Regions from separate parts of the Streptomyces sp. NPDC012474 genome, predicted to be linked through region 1. Evidence: riboswitches for the same ligand, from Rfam matches in the RefSeq annotation. Region 1 holds a riboswitch; the other holds the start of a gene.

What was found. Region 1 has a riboswitch for S-adenosylmethionine ahead of thrC (threonine synthase). Riboswitches for the same ligand answer to the same signal wherever they lie in the genome.
Region 2: linked by a shared signal. The riboswitch ahead of ACFY9S_RS14985 (aminotransferase class V-fold PLP-dependent enzyme) and the one ahead of thrC (threonine synthase) in region 1 are both predicted to bind S-adenosylmethionine.

Annotation. Positions count from the first base shown of each region.
Region 1 covers NZ_JBIBEP010000006.1:149,201-158,441, reverse strand. Annotated here, with positions in the region: gene ACFY9S_RS15940 (hypothetical protein) at 1-278, shown strand, start outside; partial or broken gene ACFY9S_RS15935 (IS5/IS1182 family transposase) at 275-367, shown strand; gene ACFY9S_RS15930 (nucleotidyltransferase family protein) at 365-991, opposite strand; gene groL (chaperonin GroEL) at 1,165-2,787, opposite strand; gene ACFY9S_RS15920 (cold-shock protein) at 3,189-3,392, opposite strand; gene ACFY9S_RS15915 (MoaD/ThiS family protein) at 3,839-4,114, opposite strand; gene thrC (threonine synthase) at 4,233-5,519, opposite strand; SAM riboswitch class I at 5,535-5,689, opposite strand; gene ACFY9S_RS15905 (glucosyl-3-phosphoglycerate synthase) at 5,869-6,813, shown strand; gene ACFY9S_RS15900 (trehalose-6-phosphate synthase) at 6,887-8,275, shown strand; gene otsB (trehalose-phosphatase) at 8,282-9,109, shown strand; gene ACFY9S_RS15890 (DUF3263 domain-containing protein) at 9,212-9,241, opposite strand, start outside.
Region 2 covers NZ_JBIBEP010000005.1:449,534-458,774, reverse strand. Annotated here, with positions in the region: gene ACFY9S_RS15020 (Ig-like domain-containing protein) at 1-286, shown strand, start outside; gene ACFY9S_RS15015 (hypothetical protein) at 410-811, opposite strand; gene ACFY9S_RS15010 (heme-copper oxidase subunit III) at 957-1,577, shown strand; gene ACFY9S_RS15005 (c-type cytochrome) at 1,659-2,471, shown strand; gene ACFY9S_RS15000 (Rieske 2Fe-2S domain-containing protein) at 2,468-3,541, shown strand; gene ACFY9S_RS14995 (cytochrome b N-terminal domain-containing protein) at 3,538-5,160, shown strand; gene trpD (anthranilate phosphoribosyltransferase) at 5,298-6,362, shown strand; SAM riboswitch class IV at 6,436-6,552, shown strand; gene ACFY9S_RS14985 (aminotransferase class V-fold PLP-dependent enzyme) at 6,713-8,080, shown strand; gene ACFY9S_RS14980 (glycerate kinase) at 8,035-9,231, opposite strand.

The DNA.
Region 1 (9,241 bases):
GGCGCATCCTGCACCACGTGGTCCAGGTCTGTTCCCTGTTCGACCAGGCCTCCTTGGCCTGCGCGCTCGAGAAGACGAACAAGGCCGCCTACGCCGAACTCCTCATCGCTGACGCCATCGCCACGCATGGACGGCATTTCAAGGACGAACTGAAGAAGGAGCACCTGAGGTACGAGCGCAAGGGAATCTCCCGCACCTTGCGTCAGCCACCCGGCCCCCCTGTGACGCCTCCTCCCCCGAGCCCTTCGCGCAGCCCTCGCGACTCCGTCCCTTACTAACTGTCCGCTACGAACGGCGCACGGACCTCCACGTCCGCCTGCTTCAGCTCGCGTGCAGCATCATCTGTTCTGCGTCGACTCGCGCATCATGTCGAGGCAGGCGTCAGGGTGGTGGGCTCGGAAGGCCAGTCGAGCACGGTCAGCTCGGGCCACTGCTGCCGCCAGCGGGCGGTTTTGGTCTCGTATACATCGCGCGGAGCAAGCACTGGATTGGGCCGGACGACGAGGTTGAACACGTCGGCAAGCCCATGCGGTGCGTAGACGCGCCACTGTCCATCCCGTTCCAGGCGAACGCCCAAGCAGCAGGTAGTAGCAGCGAAGCTGTCGATGGCAGCCTCGGTGGAGGCATAGGGAGCACACGCGACGCCGAACTTCTCCTCGTACCAGAGGTGGACGCGGGCCTCGTTACGGACCTCGACCTCTGCCGGCACGTCGACGAAGGCACCGTCGGCGGCCTTGATCACAGCGTCCTCCGCCTCCCACGACAGATCATGATCGTCGAAGTAGAAGACGTCGTAGTCCTGGATACCGCTGCTGGGGTGCCTGTCCGTGGCCACGTTCCAGACGGTCTGGAACAGGCAACCTGCCGTCAGGTACCAGCCCGGCAGCCCCAATCGAGCCGTGCGGTTCAACACCTCCACCAGCACCTCGTTACGGGACAGCACAGACCTTAGGGCAGCGAGCTGCTCGTCGAGCGGGAGGCGACCAATCACCGCTCATGCCTACCACGCGACAAGCCAATGGCGCCTGCCTTCAGCCTTCGAGGCCCTCTTGATGGATCTCTTATTGAAACGAGCAGTAAGACGGTCGGCGAACGCCCGAGGGCGGCACCCCCTGTCGGAACAGGAAGTGCCGCCCTCGGCAAGGACGTGATCGACCGGGTCGATCAGAAGTCCATGTCACCGCCCGGCATGCCGCCGCCGGCGGGCGCGGCGTTCTTCTCCGGCTTGTCGGCGATGACGGCCTCGGTGGTGAGGAACAGCGCGGCGATGGAGGCGGCGTTCTGCAGCGCGGAACGGGTCACCTTCGCCGGGTCGATGATGCCCTCGGCGATCATGTCGACGTACTCACCGGTCGCGGCGTTCAGGCCGTGGCCGACCTGGAGGTTGCGGACCTTCTCCACGACGACGCCGCCCTCGAGACCACCGTTGACGGCGATCTGCTTCAGCGGGGCCTCCAGCGCGAGCTTCACGGCGTTGGCGCCGGTCGCCTCGTCACCCTCGAGCTCCAGCTTCTCGAACACCTGGGAGGCCTGGAGCAGGGCCACGCCACCACCGGCGACGATGCCCTCCTCGACGGCCGCCTTGGCGTTGCGCACGGCGTCCTCGATGCGGTGCTTGCGCTCCTTGAGCTCCACCTCGGTGGCGGCACCGGCCTTGATGACCGCGACACCGCCGGCGAGCTTCGCCAGGCGCTCCTGCAGCTTCTCGCGGTCGTAGTCCGAGTCGCTGTTCTCGATCTCGGCGCGGATCTGGTTGACCCGGCCCTGGACCTGGTCGGCGGAGCCGGCACCGTCGACGATGGTGGTCTCGTCCTTGGTGATGACGACCTTGCGGGCCTTGCCCAGGAGGTCGATCGTGGCGTTCTCCAGCTTGAGGCCGACCTCCTCGGAGATCACCTCGCCGCCGGTGAGGATGCCGATGTCCTGCAGCATCGCCTTGCGGCGGTCGCCGAAGCCCGGGGCCTTGACGGCGACGGACTTGAAGGTGCCGCGGATCTTGTTGACGACCAGGGTCGACAGGGCCTCGCCCTCGACGTCCTCGGCGATGATCAGCAGCGGCTTGCCCGACTGCATGACCTTCTCCAGGAGCGGGAGCAGGTCCTTGACGTTCGAGATCTTGGAGTTCGCGATCAGGATGTACGGGTCGTCGAGGACGGCCTCCATACGCTCCATGTCGGTCGCGAAGTACGCCGAGATGTAGCCCTTGTCGAAGCGCATACCCTCGGTGAGCTCAAGCTCCAGACCGAAGGTCTGGGACTCCTCGACGGTGATGACGCCTTCCTTGCCGACCTTGTCCATGGCCTCGGCGATGAGCTCGCCGATCTGGGTGTCGGCGGCGGAGATGGAGGCCGTGGAGGCGATCTGCTCCTTGGTCTCGACGTCCTTCGCCTGCTCCAGCAGGGCGGCGGAGACGGCCTCGACGGCACGCTCGATACCGCGCTTGAGGGCCATGGGGTTGGCGCCGGCGGCTACGTTGCGCAGGCCCTCCTTGACCAGGGCCTGGGCGAGAACGGTCGCGGTGGTCGTACCGTCACCGGCGACGTCGTCCGTCTTCTTGGCGACTTCCTTGACCAGCTCGGCGCCGATCTTCTCGTACGGGTCCTCGAGCTCGATCTCCTTGGCGATGGAGACACCATCGTTGGTGATCGTGGGGGCGCCCCACTTCTTCTCGAGGACGACGTTGCGGCCCTTGGGGCCGAGCGTCACCTTCACGGCGTCCGCGAGCTGGTTCATGCCGCGCTCGAGGCCGCGCCGCGCCTCCTCGTCGAACGCGATGATCTTGGCCATGTGAAGTGGTCCCTCCAGGACTGGGGGTGATTACTTCGGACCGCGCCCGCGCCCGCGACGGACGGCTCGCCTGCCTCGTGGTTCCTTCCCACCCGGCCTGCGGGCCTCACCGACCCGGTCCTTACGTTGTCACTCTCACCTTCAGAGTGCTAACGCAATGATTAGCACTCGACCCCCGAGAGTGCAAGGCGCGCTCGCGCGGCGAGCGCTCGTCGAGGGGTGGCGATCGGGTGAGTCGAGGGGTGACGGGCGGGCGCGAGCGCCCCTTGGGCCGGGCACGGGCGTCGGCCCCCGCGACCACCGCCGGCCAGGCCGTTCGACCACGCGGAAGGGCCCGCACCCCGGGGGGTACGGGCCCTTCTGAGAAGACCGGTCGCGTGAGCGTTGGTCGTGGTGCGCGTTCAGGCAGCGACGCGAACCATGTCGGCCTGCGGTCCCTTCTGGCCCTGCGAGATCTCGAACTCGACCCGCTGGCCCTCTTCAAGGGTGCGGTAGCCGTCCATCTGAATCGCGCTGTAGTGGACGAAAACATCCGCACCACCGTCGACCGCGATGAAGCCGTACCCCTTCTCCGCGTTGAACCACTTGACGGTGCCCTGAGCCATGCCTAACTCCCCTATTACTGGCCCTTGCACAGATCCACACTTCGCGGATCCGGGTCAGACCTCACCCCCCACGGTTGGGGGCGTGCGCCGGAACGCGTCGACCGCGGCCGAATGTATCTGTCCAACTGCCGTCTGCAACAGGTCAATCGGACGAGAATTCTGGACGCGCAGGGTCCGGAATGTGGGGAGAATTCGCCTGAATTCAGGGCAAGTCGGGCTCCACGAAGGGAACAAAAGCCTCGAAAGACGCGCACACTTTGGCTACATCTTGTCGGACTCGCGGCAGGAATTCAGGGTTCCGATCAGAGGATCGGTATCGCGTTCCCCAACTGTACCCCGCTCAACCACACAGAATTGCCCCCTCCGCTTCTCTCACGGAGGGGGCAATTCGATGAACTCTCGGTAATCGTCGTTACCGAAGGTAACAAACAGGCCGGTCGACCCGTTCAGCCACCGGCGACGGCGGGAATGATCGACACACCGGCACCGTCCGGCGTCGCCGTCTCCAGCCCCTGCTCGAACCGCACGTCGTCGTCGTTCACGTACACGTTGACGAACCGGCGCAGCTTGCCCTGGTCGTCGAGCACCCGGGCGGCGATCCCGGTGTGGTTCTTCTCCAGGTCGGCGATGACCTCACCGAGGTTCGCGCCCTCGGCGGCGACCTCGGCCTGCCCGCCCGTGTAGGTGCGCAGGATGGTGGGGATGCGGACGGTGACGCTCATGACTTCAAAACCTCCGGGTTGGGTGACGCACCTGCTTCCAGGGGCGCGGGGCTGTGCCGATATGCGGCTCCGCCGCGTGGCCGCGACCAGCCCCCCACCGGCCCGCAGCGAACAACGGTCAGACGAGTCCCGCGTCCCGGAACGACTCCAGGCTGGGACGAATGGTCGCCGTGAGCCCGGTCCCGGCCACCGCATCCAGCGTCTTCAGACCATCACCGGTGTTCAGGACGACGATCGACTTCGACGGGTCGAGCAGCCCGTTCTCCAGCAGCTTCTTCGTCACGCCGACCGTCACACCACCGGCGGTCTCCGCGAACACACCCTCGGTCCGCGCCAGCAGCTTGATCGCCTCGACGACCTGCTCGTCGTTCACGTCCTCCACCGCACCACCCGTCCGCCGCGCGATGTCCAGCACGTACGGCCCGTCCGCCGGATTGCCGATCGCCAGCGACTTGGCGATCGTGTCCGGCTTCTGCGGCCGTACGACGTCGTGCCCGGCCTTGAAGGCCGTGGACACCGGCGAGCAGCCGAGCGCCTGCGCGCCGAAGATCTTGTAGGGCTTGTCCTCGACCAGCCCGAGCTTGATCAGCTCCTGGAGACCCTTGTCGATCTTCGTGAGCTGCGAGCCGGAGGCGATCGGCACGACCAGCTGGTCCGGCAGCCGCCAGCCGAGCTGCTCGCAGATCTCGTACGCCAGGGTCTTGGAACCCTCCGCGTAGTACGGCCGGAGGTTGACGTTGACGAAGCCCCAGCCCTCACCGGCCGGGTCGCCGATCAGCTCGGAGCAGAAGCGGTTCACGTCGTCGTAGTTGCCCTCGATGCCGACGAGCTCGCCGCCGTAGACCGCGGCCATGACGACCTTGCCCTGCTCCAGGTCGTGCGGGATGAACACGCAGGAGCGGAAGCCGGCGCGGGCCGCGGCGGCACCCACGGCGCCGGCGAGGTTGCCGGTGGAGGAACAGGAGAGCGTGGTGAAGCCGAAGGCGCGGGCGGCCTCGATGGCCTGGGCGACGACACGGTCCTTGAAGGAGTGCGTCGGGTTGCCGGAGTCGTCCTTGATGAACAGCTTGCCGGCGTCGACGCCCAGCTCGCGCGCGAGGTTGTCGGCCTTGACGAGCTGGGTCCAGCCGGGATTGATGTTCGGCTTGTCCGCGACGTCGGCCGGGACCGGCAGCAGCGGGGCGTAGCGCCAGATGTTCGCCGGGCCCGCTTCGATCCGCTCGCGGAGCTCCTCGGTGTCGTAGGCCGAGAAGTCGTAGGCGATCTCCAGCGGGCCGAAACACTCCTCGCACGCGAAGACCGGTCCGAGGGGTACGCGGTGACCGCACTCGCGGCAGCTCAGCGCCGCGGCGGGACCGAGGTCTACGGTGGAGTCAGTGGTGCTTGCAACAGTCTGCACAGCCATGTGAGGCGAGGCCCTTCCTCATCTTCCTCACGACGCATCTCGCCGTGAGACGGATTTGGCACCTTCCCGAGCCGGGACCTCGCGGAGCGGTCGACAGTGACCTACGAGTATCGGCTGGAGGGTTGCCGGGGCTTCATCGGGCCGTATCCCTCTGCCCCTCTGGATGAGCTGTATGTGGTTGTAGGCGGCGGCTGACGCCGGACATGCGATGGTCATCCGCCTTGTTCAAGACTGTAACCGACGACCAGGACAGTTGAGATAGTCGTCCGAAACGCGAGATGACTGTACCCGTCAGCCGCACCGCGGCGGGCAGTGCGTCCCGCCGAGAGCACGCAGAGGAGCCGCCACTGTGCTGGAAGAAGTCGAGCGCTGGCTGAGCGCGCGTTCCTGGTCCGCGAACGATCGCCCGCTCCACCAGATCCTGGCCGCCAAGCAGCGCACGGGCCGGACGGTCAGCGTCGTGCTGCCCGCCCTCGACGAGGAGGCGACGGTCGGCGACATCGTCGCCGTCATACGCCACGACCTGATGCGGCAGGTCCCGCTCGTCGACGAGCTGGTCGTCGTCGACTCCGGCTCGACCGACCGTACGTCGGAGGTGGCCGCCGCCGCGGGCGCCCGGGTGGTGCACCGGGACCGGATACTGCCGCGTCTGCCCGCCGTGCCCGGCAAGGGCGAGGTGCTGTGGCGCTCGCTGCTCGTCACCCGCGGGGACATCGTCTGCTTCGTCGACGCCGACCTCAGGGACTTCTCGTCCGACTTCGTCTCCGGGATCGTGGGCCCGCTGCTCACGGACCCGGACGTGGACCTGGTGAAGGCCATGTACGACCGGCCGCTCTCCGGTGCCGCCGGGCAGGGCGGCCGGGTCACCGAGCTGATGGCACGCCCGCTGCTCAACATGCACTGGCCGCAGCTGGCCGGCTTCGTGCAGCCGCTCGGCGGCGAGTACGCGGCCCGCCGCTCGCTGCTGGAGCAGCTGCCGTTCCCCGTCGGCTACGGCGTGGAGCTGGGGATGCTGGTCGACGCCCTGCACCTGGTGGGCCTGGACGCCCTCGCCCAGGTGGACGTCGGGGTGCGCAAGCACCGGCACCAGGACGGGCAGGCGCTGGGCCGGATGGCCGCCGCGATCTACCGCACGGCCCAGCTGCGGCTGGCCCGCGGGCATCTGATCCGGCCGTCCCTGACCCAGTTCGAGCGGGGGGAGGACGGCTTCGAGCCACGAACGTACTCGGTGGACACCGAGGAGCGTCCGCCGATGGTGGAGATCGCCGAGTACCAGGCGCGCAGGGCGGCCTGACCGGGGCCGTTTTCGGCCGCGTACGGCAGATCCGCACGTTTGAGCGTTTCCGGGCCGGGCTAGGTTGAGGCTTATGGCTTCAACGTACGGTGCTGCGCAGGTGCTGGTGGCCTCCAACCGGGGTCCGGTCTCCTACACGGTGGGTGAGGACGGTTCGCTGGACGCCAAACGGGGCGGCGGCGGGCTGGTGTCCGGCCTCTCCGCGATCGGCTCGGACGCGGACGCGCTGTGGGTGTGCTCGGCGCTGTCCGACGGCGACCGGGAGGCGGTCCGGCAGGGCGTCGGCGAGGACGGCGTGCGGATGCTGGACATCCCGGCCGACGTGCACGCCGACGCCTACAACGGCATCGCCAACTCGGTCCTGTGGTTCGTGCACCACATGCTCTACCAGACGCCCCTGGAGCCGGCCTTCGACGCGGAGTTCCGGCGGCAGTGGGCGTCCTACGAGACGTACAACCGGGCGTTCGCCGAGGCGCTGGCCGAGGAGGCGGCGCGGGGCGCGGCGGTCGTGGTGCAGGACTACCACCTGACGCTGGTGCCGGGCATGCTCCGCGAGCTGCGGCCCGACCTGCGCATCGGGCACTTCTCGCACACGCCGTGGGCGCCGCCCGAGTACTTCCGGATGCTGCCGGACGACGTGGCCGCGCAGGTGCTGCGCGGCATGCTCGGCGCGGACCGGCTGGGCTTCCTCACCGAGCGCTGGGCGGAGGCGTTCACCGCGTGCGCCGAGCGGTTCGCCGGGGGGCTCGGCGGCACGCGGATCGGCGTGCACGGGCTGGGCGCGGACGCGGACTTCCTGCGCAAGCGGGCCCACGAGCCGGACGTCGAGGAGCGGATCGCCGCGCTGCGGCAGGAGATCGGCGAGGGCCGCCGCACCATCGTCCGGGTCGACCGCACCGAGCTGTCCAAGAACATCGTGCGCGGCCTGCTGGCCTACCGCCGGCTCCTCGAGACCCACGCCGAGTGGCGCGAGCGGGTGGTGCACGTGGCCTTCGCGTACCCCTCGCGGCAGGACCTCGCGGTGTACCGGGACTACACGGCCGAGGTCCGGCGGCTCTCGGAGGAGATCAACGCCGAGTACGGGACGCCGGGGTGGACGCCGGTCGTACTCAACCTCAAGGACGACTTCGCCCGCTCTCTGGCCGCCTACCGGCTGGCCGACGTGGCGCTCGTCAACCCCATCCGGGACGGCATGAACCTCGTCGCCAAGGAGGTCCCGGTCGTCTCCGACGCGGGCTGCGCACTGGTGCTGTCGCGGGAGGCCGGGGCGCACGAGGAGCTCGGCGAGGACGCGATCACGGTCAACCCCTACGACGTGACGGGCACGGCCGCGGCTCTGCACGAGGCGCTGTCGATGCGCCCGGAGGAACGCGCCGAGCGCTGCAAGCGCCTGGCGGCGGCGGCGACGGCACTGCCGCCGGCCCAGTGGTTCGTGGACCAGCTCGACGCGCTGAGGGGCTGAGCGGCGATGAGCACGAACGCGTTGCCCGCGCCGGTCACGAAGGCCGGGCAGGACGGGCTCGCCGCTCTGCTCGCCGATCCCGGCAAGGCGCTGGTCGCACTGGACTTCGACGGCACGCTCGCCCCGATCGTCGCCGACCCGGAGCTGGCCCGGGCCCATCCGGAGGCACTGGGCGCGCTGGTGGCGCTCGCCCCGAAGGTCGCCGCCGTCGCGGTGATCACCGGCCGGCCGGCCGAGGTCGCCGTACGCAACGGCGGCTTCGCGGGCGTACCGGGTCTTGAGCACCTGGTCGTCCTCGGGCACTACGGCGCCGAGCGGTGGGACGCCCGCACCGGCGAGGTCACCGCCCCCGAAGCGCACCCCGGCGTCGACGCCGTCCGCGCCGAGCTGCCCGGGCTGCTCGAAGGGAGCGGGACCTGGGTCGAGGACAAGGGCCGGGCGGTGGCCGTGCACACCCGCCGGGCCGCCGACCCGCAGGCCGCCTTCGACGCCCTGCGCGAGCCGCTCACCGGCCTGGCGATGCGGCACGGCCTGATCGTCGAGCCCGGCCGCATGGTCCTCGAACTGCGCCCGCCCGGCATGGACAAGGGCGCCGCCCTCACCGGATTCGCCCGGGAGGTCGGCGCCGGGTCGGTCCTCTTCGCCGGCGACGACCTGGGCGACCTGCCCGCCTACGCCGCCGTCGACACCCTCCGCGCATCCGGCACCCCGGGCCTGCTGGTGTGCAGCGGCAGCGACGAGGTGACGGAACTGCGCGAGCGCGCGGACCTGGTGGTGGACGGCCCGGAAGGGGTCGTGGGCCTGCTGGCAGCACTCGCAGACCAGCTCGGCTGAACACGCCCCTTCAGGGGCGCGGGGCAGCATCGATATGCGGCTCCGCCGCGGGGCGCGAACAACCACAACGCACCCGTCGTACGGCCGGGAGCCCCACGGTTCTCAGCGCTCCGACCGACGCGTCTCCCGGAC
Region 2 (9,241 bases), on a different contig from region 1:
CCACGCCGCCCCCTGGTCCGTCGGCTCCCAGGGCTACGCCAACGTCAGCCACGGCTGCACCGGCATGAGCAACGAGAACGCCGCCTGGTTCTACGACACCGTCCGCGAGGGCGACGTCGTCGAGGTCGTGAACTCCGGCGGCGACACCATGGCCCCCTTCGGCAACGGCTTCGGCGACTGGAACCTCGACTGGGCGAAGTGGCGCACCGGCAGCGCCCTCGTGGGCGGCACCCCGGACGGCCCCGCACAGGCCGACAGGGCCCGCCTGAGACCGCAGAGCGTCTAGACGCCCTCAGGGGCACGTCCCTCAGGGGCGCGGGGCTGTGTCGATATGCGGCTCCGCCGCGTGGGCGCGACGAGACACAGACCACCCGCACCCGCGAGACAACAGGTGCGTGCCCCCGAGCCCCTAGGCGTTCAAAGCCGCCTTGTCCCGCAGCAGAGAAGCCAACGCGGAGGCGAACTCCACCGGCTCCACCGGCAGGGTCACGGCCGCCTCCGCCCGGCTCCAGGTCGCCAGCCACGCGTCCTGGGGCCGCCCGATCAGCAACAGCACCGGCGGGCAGTCGAACACCTCGTCCTTGATCTGCCGGCAGAGCCCCATGCCTCCCATCGGCACGGCCTCGCCGTCCAGTACACAGACGTCGATCCCACCCCGGTCCAGCTCCGTGAGCACCGCGGCGGGAGTCGCACACTCCACGAACTCCACCACGGGAACGTCCGGAGCCGGCCTCCGTCCCGTGGCGAGCCGCACCTGCTCCCGGGTGTTGGAGTCGTCGCTGTAGACCAGCACCGTGGCGGTCGGCTGCATTGTTCCTCCGTGACGTCAGCGTCGTAAGGACAGGCCCGTTGGGCCGGATGCTACTCCCTTGAACCCCACGTCAACACCGGTACGACCGGCTTAGACACTCCGAACGGCACCCCCCGGAGTGAGGGCGGGATAAGCGACCGACATAATGTCGGTCGTGGCGACAGCAACGACAGTAGAAACCGGGCACGCGCACCCGTCGGTCAACCGGCCGAACCTCACCAGCGTCGGAACCATCATCTGGCTGAGTTCCGAGCTGATGTTCTTCGCGGCCCTCTTCGCGATGTACTTCACCCTGCGATCGGTGACGGGTCCCGATCACTGGAAGGAGATGGCCAGCCATCTCAACTTCCCGTTCTCGGCGGCGAACACCACCATCCTGGTGCTCTCCTCGCTCACCTGCCAGCTCGGCGTCTTCGCCGCCGAGCGCGGTGACGTGAAGAAGCTGCGGATGTGGTTCATCGTCACCTTCGTGATGGGTGCGATCTTCATCGGCGGTCAGGTCCTCGAGTACACAGAGCTGGTCAAGGAGGCGGGCCTGTCCCTGTCCTCGGACCCGTACGGCTCGGTGTTCTACCTGACCACCGGCTTCCACGGCCTGCATGTGACGGGCGGACTCATCGCCTTCCTGCTGGTCCTGGGCCGGACCTACGCGGCCCGGAGGTTCACCCACGAGCAGGCGACGGCCGCGATCGTCGTGTCCTATTACTGGCACTTCGTCGATGTCGTCTGGATCGGTCTCTTCGCCACGATCTACATGATCAAGTAGCAGGGCCCGCATCCGCGCGTGCTCGACGCAGCGCGCATCCCAGAAGCATCGACGCAGAAGATCCTGACACCGGGGTAATCCGTGAAAAAGCTCTCCGCACGACGACGCCACCCGCTGGCGGCGCTCGTCGTCCTACTCCTCGCGCTGGCATGCACCGGGGGGCTGTACGCCGTGTTCGCACCCGCGGACAAGGCGCAGGCCGACGAAACCGCCCAGTCCCTCACCATCGAGGAGGGCAAGAAGCTCTACGCCGTCGGCTGCGCCAGTTGCCACGGCACCGGCGGTCAGGGCACCTCCGACGGGCCGAGCCTGGTGGGTGTCGGCGCCGCGGCCGTCGACTTCCAGGTGGCCACCGGCCGTATGCCGGCCGCCACCTCCCAGGGCCCCCAGGTCCCGGAGAAGAAGAACATCTACTCGCAGGCCGAGATCGACCAGCTCGCGGCGTACATCGCCTCGCTGGGCGCCGGTCCGTCGATCCCGACGGAGGAGCAGTACGGCCCCGAGGGCGCCGACATCGCCAAGGGCGGTGAGCTGTTCCGCAACAACTGCGCGCAGTGCCACAACTTCACCGGCAAGGGCGGCGCGCTGACGCACGGCAAGTACGCGCCGAGCCTCGAGGGCGCCTCCCCGAAGCACATCTACGAGGCCATGCAGACCGGCCCGCAGAACATGCCGTCCTTCCCCGACACCACGCTGTCGGAGAAGAACAAGAAGGACATCATCGCGTACCTCGACGCGGTCAACAGCGAAAAGACCGAGAGCCCCGGCGGCCTCGCACTGGGTGGCCTCGGGCCGGTCAGCGAGGGCCTGTTCGGCTGGATCTTCGGTCTCGGCGGTCTGATCGCCGTCGCCGTGTGGGTCGCCGCCCGGACCGCAAAGGCCAAGAAGTCATGAGTAGCCAAGACATTCCAGAAGAGAACCTGCCTGCCGCGCAGTCCGCAGGACATGACGAGCACGGGCACGGCGCGGTGAGCGTCGCGGACGACAAGCACCCGTTCGCCGACCCGGGCCTGCCGCCCCACGAGCACCGGATCCAGGACGTCGACGAGCGGGCCGCCAAGCGCTCGGAGCGCTCGGTCGCCCTGATGTTCACGATGTCGATGCTGGCCACGGTCGCCTTCATCGCCGCGTTCGTGGCGATCCCGGTCGACAAGTCGGTCTACATCTGGCCGCTCGGCCACATCAGCGCCCTGAACTTCGCGCTCGGCATGACGCTCGGCATCGCGCTGTTCTGCATCGGCGCGGGCGCCGTCCACTGGGCCCGCACCCTGATGTCGGACGTGGAGGTCGCCGACGAGCGGCACCCGATCGAGGCGACGCCCGAGGTCCGCGAGAAGGTCTTCGCGGACTTCAGCCAGGGCGCCAAGGAGTCCGCGCTCGGCCGCCGCAAGCTGATCCGCAACACGATGCTCGGCGCGCTCACGCTGGTGCCGCTCTCCGGCGTCGTACTGCTGCGCGACCTCGGTCCGCTGCCCGGCACGAAGCTCCGCCACACGCTGTGGTCCAAGGGCAAGCTGCTCGTCAACATGAACACGAACGAGCCGCTGCGTCCGTCCGATGTCGCGGTCGGTTCGCTGACCTTCGCCAAGCCCGAGGGCCTGGAGGAGCACGACCACGGGTTCCAGAACGAGATCGCCAAGGCCGCCCTGATGATCGTCCGGCTCCAGCCGGACGACATCAAGGACAAGCGCGAACTCGAGTGGTCGCACGAGGGCATCGTCGCGTACTCGAAGATCTGCACCCACGTCGGTTGCCCGATCTCCCTGTACGAGCAGCAGACGCACCACGTGCTCTGCCCCTGCCACCAGTCCACCTTCGACCTCTCCGACGGTGCCCGAGTGATCTTCGGTCCCGCCGGTCACGCCCTGCCGCAGCTCCGCATCGGCGTGAACGACGAGGGCTACCTCGAGGCGCGCGGCGACTTCGAAGAGCCCGTCGGCCCTGCTTTCTGGGAGCGCGGATGAGCACTGCACAAGAACGACGCAAGGCGCCCGCGGGTGAGCGGGTCGCCGACTGGGCCGACGGCCGCCTCGGGATCTACTCCCTGGCCAAGGCCAACATGCGCAAGATCTTCCCGGACCACTGGTCCTTCATGCTGGGTGAGATCTGCCTCTACAGCTTCATCATCATCATCCTCACGGGTGTGTACCTGACGCTGTTCTTCCACCCGTCGATGAACGAGGTGGAGTACCACGGCAGTTACGTCCCGATGCAGGGGCAGCTGATGTCGGAGGCGTTCGCCTCCACGCTGGACATCAGCTTCGACGTCCGCGGCGGTCTGCTCATCCGGCAGATCCACCACTGGGCGGCGATCATCTTCCTCGCCGGCATGTTCGTGCACATGATGCGCGTCTTCTTCACCGGCGCGTTCCGCAAGCCGCGCGAGATCAACTGGATGTTCGGCTTCCTGCTGTTCGTCCTGGGCATGTTCACCGGCTTCACCGGCTACTCGCTCCCGGACGACCTGCTCTCCGGCACCGGTGTCCGCTTCACCCAGGGCGCGATCCTGTCCGTGCCGATCGTGGGCACGTACATCTCGATGTTCCTGTTCGGCGGGGAGTTCCCGGGCACCGACTTCATCGCCCGGTTCTACTCGATCCACATCCTGCTGCTGCCGGGCATCATGCTCGGGCTCGTGGTCGGCCACCTGATCCTGGTCTTCTACCACAAGCACACCCAGTTCGCGGGTCCCGGCCGGACCAACAAGAACGTCGTCGGCATGCCGCTGCTGCCGGTCTACATGGCCAAGGCCGGAGGCTTCTTCTTCCTGGTCTTCGGTTTCATCGCGGCCCTCTCCGCCATCGCGACGATCAACCCGATCTGGGTCCTCGGCCCCTACCGGCCCGACCAGGTGTCGACCGGCGCCCAGCCCGACTGGTACATGGGCTTCGCCGAGGGTCTGATCCGGGCGATGCCGGGCTGGGAGATCAACCTCTGGGGTCACACCCTCGTCCTGGGTGTGTTCATCCCGCTGCTGCTCTTCGGTGTCTTCCTGGGGATCATCGCCCTCTACCCGTTCATCGAGTCGTGGGTCACCGGGGACAAGCGCGAGCACCACATCCTGGACCGGCCGCGCAACGCCCCGACCCGCACCGGCGTCGGTGTCGCGTGGATCACCGGCTACATCATCATGCTGATCGGCGGTGGCAACGACATCGTCGCCACGCACTTCCATCTGTCGATCAACGCGGTGACCTGGTTCGTCCGGATCGGGTTCTTCGTCGGACCGGTCCTCGCCTTCATCGTCACCAAGCGCATCTGCCTCGGGCTGCAGCGCCGGGACAAGGAGAAGGTGCTGCACGGCCGCGAGACCGGCATCATCAAGCGCCTGCCGCACGGTGAGTTCATCGAGGTGCACGAGCCGCTCAGCCAGGAGCAGATGTACACGCTCACGGCGCACGAGCAGTACCAGCCCGCCGAGATCGGCCCGACGGTCGACGAGAACGGTGTCGAGCGCAAGGTGAAGGGCTCCGAGAAGCTGCGCGCCAAGCTCAGCGACGCCTACTACGGCGAGGGCGCCCAGATCCCGAAGCCCACCGCCGAGGAACACCGGGAGATCACGAGCGGCCACGGCCACCACTGATCGACTGCTTCGCCACGCCACACGAGGGGCCCCGTCCGGTGTTCGGACGGGGCCCTTCGCCATGCCCGGCGCTGGATAGGGTGGACCCGTTGAGACTCTCGTCCCGCAGTGCGGGACGCCTGACCCTGGAGCGGCTTATGAGCGCTGTGACCCCCGCTGGAGGCGACACCGCGGCGGGCCGCTCCTGGCCCCGGCTGCTGAACGGCCTGCTGGACGGCAGGCACCTGAGCGCGGACGACACCGCCTGGGCGATGGACCGGATCATGCGCGGCGAGGCGACCGAGGCGCAGATCGCCGGGTTCGTCGTGGCCCTGCGCGCCAAGGGCGAGACCGTCGAGGAGATCAACGGCCTCGTCCGCACCATGTACGAGCACGCCAACGTGATCGAGGTGCCCGGGGCGACGGTGGACATCGTCGGCACCGGCGGCGACGGGGCGAAGACGGTCAACATCTCCACGATGTCCTCGATCGTCGTCGCCGGAACCGGTGCGAAGGTCGTCAAGCACGGCAACCGGGCCGCGTCCTCGGCGTCCGGGGCCTCCGACGTGCTGCAGAAGCTCGGGGTCAACCTGGAGCTCCCCCTGCACCGCGTCGCGCAGGTCGCCGACGAGGCAGGGATCACCTTCTGCTTCGCGGTGAAGTTCCACCCGGCGCTGCGGCACGCGGGCGCGGCCCGCGGTCAGTTGGGTATCCGTACGGTGTTCAACGCCCTCGGCCCGCTCACCAATCCCGCCCGGGTCCGTGCCCAGGCGGTCGGTGTGGCGGACCCGCGCATGGCGCCGATCGTCGCGGGTGTCTTCGCCGAGCGCGGTAACTCGTCCCTGGTCTTCCGGGGCGACGACGGCCTGGACGAACTGACCACGACGGCCACCTCCCGGGTGTGGATCGTCCGGGACGGCGAGGTGACCGAGCAGTCCTTCGACCCGCGTGACGTGGGCCTCGAACTGGTTCCCGTGGAAGCGCTGCGCGGCGCGGACGCCTCCTACAACGCCGAGGTCGCCCGCCGCCTGCTGGACGGTGAGACCGGCCCGGTCCGCGACGCGGTCATCCTGAACTCGGCGGCGGCACTGGTGGCCCTGGAGCCCACCGCCGCGCCACTGGCCGAGCAGATCCGCGCCGGGATGGCGAAGGCGGCCGAGTCGATCGACTCGGGGGCGGCCAAGCGGACGCTGGAGCGCTGGGTGGCCGCGAGCAACGCATAGGGAACCCTGACGGCGTCCCGCGATCCGGACTCGGGTTGCGGGACGCCGATCTTTTCGCATACGTTCGTGACCAGGTCATGAGTGACAGTCATGAGGCCCCGGCCGACTGTCCGGCAACCCTCCGTCCGTGGCGGGGTGCCCCGGGTGAAGACCAGGCCGCAGGCAGCGAGGTCTGTGGCAAGCGCGGACCCCTCGAGATACCAGGGGTCCTGGTCGTCGAGGAGCCTCCCGTGAGCAAGCGAATGCGCTAGGGCCGCAACGCCCCGCCTCCGCACCCTTCTTTCTTTCCCCCCGCTGGCAGCCGTACCGGCTCGCGGGCGGATTCCACCTGCCTTCACGGGAGTTCACCCATGTCCGTCTCCACCCTTGCCTCCGCCCCGTCCGTTTGTGCCCCGCTGCCCGTTCTGGGGCGGGATGTCACCGTGCCGCTCGTGACCGGCGGCGAGGTCGCCTACGCCGCGCTCGACTACGCCGCCAGCGCCCCGGCACTCCAGCGCGTCTGGGACGACGTCGCCGCCTACGCGCCGTACTACGGCAGCGTCCACCGTGGTGCCGGGTACCTCTCCCAGCTCTCCACCGACCTGTTCGAGAACGCCCGCCGGACCGTCACCGAGTTCCTCGGCTGCCGCGAGGGCGACCAGGTCGTGTTCACGCGGTCGACCACCGACTCCCTCAACCTCCTCGCCGCCGCCCTCCCCGCCGACTGCCAGGTCTTCGTCTTCGAGACCGAACACCACGCCGCCCTGCTGCCCTGGCGCAACGCCCGCGTCACCTGCCTCGACGCCCCGCGCAGCCCCCGCGAGGCCGTCGAGACCCTGGAGCGCGCCCTCGCCGGCCGTGACCCCTACGGACCGGCCCTGGTCTGCGTCACCGGCGCCTCGAACGTCACCGGCGAGCTGTGGCCCGTACGGGAACTCGCGGCGGCCGCCCACGCCCATGGCGCGCGGATCGTGCTGGACGCCGCCCAGCTGGCCCCGCACCACCCGGTGTCCGTCCGGGACCTCGACGTCGACTGGGTCGCCTTCTCCGGGCACAAGCTGTACGCGCCCTTCGGCTCCGGCGTCCTGGCCGGGCGGGCCGACTGGCTGCGCTCCGCCGAGCCGTACCTCGCGGGCGGTGGCGCCAGCCGCAAGGTCGGCCGGCGCCAGGACGGGGGAGTCGAGGTGGAGTGGCACGACAGCGCCGCCCGCCACGAGGCCGGGTCGCCCAACGTCATCGGCGCCTACGCCGTCGCCTCGGCCTGCAAGGCGCTGACCGAGGCCGGCTTCGACAGCCTCGTCGCCCGTGAGCAGCACCTGGTGCGCGCCGTGCGGGAGGGGCTCGCCGACGTCCCGCAGGTGCGGTTCCTGTCCCTCTTCGGGGACGACGCGCCGCGCGTCGGCGTGCTCTCCTTCGTCGTCGAGGGCTGGAACAGCTCGCACTTCGCCGCCGCCCTGTCCGCCGAGTACGGCATCGGCGTACGGGACGGGCTGTTCTGCGCGCACCCGCTGGTGCGCACACTGCTCGGCAGCGACCCGCAGTCGCAGGGCGAGTGCGGGTCGCCGGAGGCCGCGCCCGGGGAGAAGTCGCTCAACGCCATCCGGGTCAGCTTCGGCGCGGGCACGCCGGACGAGCACGTGGAGCGGTTCGTGCGGGCGGTGAAGGAGCTCGTGACGGACGGGGCGAAGTGGAACTACCGCACGGAGGACGGGCGCTGCGTGCCGGACACCTCCGCCTGAACCACCGGTAGCCGGGTGCCCAGGACGATCATGCGCAGGGCGCGTTCGGTGGCGTCCGTGAGGAGTTCACTCGCGCGGAGCAGGGCCTCGGCCAGCTCCATCGGGGCGGGCAGGATGCCGTGGCAGGCGTCCACTCCCGGCACGTCGCCCGCGCCCTCGCCGAGCGTGCCGGCCAGGGCCAGGACGGGACGGCCGTAGAGCTTGGCGCGGCGGGCCACCTCGGCGGGGACCTTGCCGCGGGGCGTCTGGTGGTCCAGGGCGCCCTCGGCGGTGACGACCAGGTCGGCGCGGGCCAGCCGGGCGTCCAGGTCGAGGTGGTCCAGCAGCACGTCGAAGCGGGGGAGCAGCCGGGCGCCCAGGGCGGCCAGCCCGGCTCCCAGCCCGCCGGAGGCTCCCGTGCCCGGCCCGGAGTGAAGGTCGCTGTCCGACATGGCGGCGTCGCGGGTGAGGATGAACGCCCAGTTCTCCAGGGCCGCCGAAAGCTCCTCCACCTGCGCGGGCGTCGCGCCCTTCTGCGGACCGAAGACCCGGGCCACGCCCCGCTCGCCGCACAGCACGTTGTACGGGTTGCAGGCGACGAGCAGCTCCACCTCCGCGAGGCGGGGGTCCAGGCCCCTGGGGTCGACGCGGTGCAGGCGGGTCAGCTCCCGCCCGCCCCGGGCGAGTTCCCGGCCGTCCTCGTCCAGCAGCCGGGCGCCCAGCGCCTGGAGCGCGCCCGCGCCCCCGTCCGAGGTGCCCGAGTCGCCGCAGCCGACGAGGATCCGCCGGACGCCCGAGTCCAGGGCGGCGCGGATCAGTTCGCCGACGCCGTACGTGGTGGTGGCGCCCGGGTCGCGCAGGTCGCGCGGCACGAGGGAGAGGCCCGCCACCGCCGCCATCTCCACCACGGCGGTGTCCCCGCCGCCCAGCAGGGCGAAGTGCGCGGCGATGGTCTCCCCGACCGGGCCGGTCGCCGGCGTGGTGACGATCCTGCCCCCGGTCGCCGCGGCCAGGGCGAGAGCCGTTCCCTCACCGCCGTCCACCAGCGGCACGAGGTCGATCTCGGCGCCGGGCAGGACCCGGCGTACGCCGGCGGCGATGGCGTCGGCGGCGGCCTCCGCGGACAGGGACTCCTTGAAACCACTGGGGGCTACGACGACACGGGTGAGCATGGACGACTCC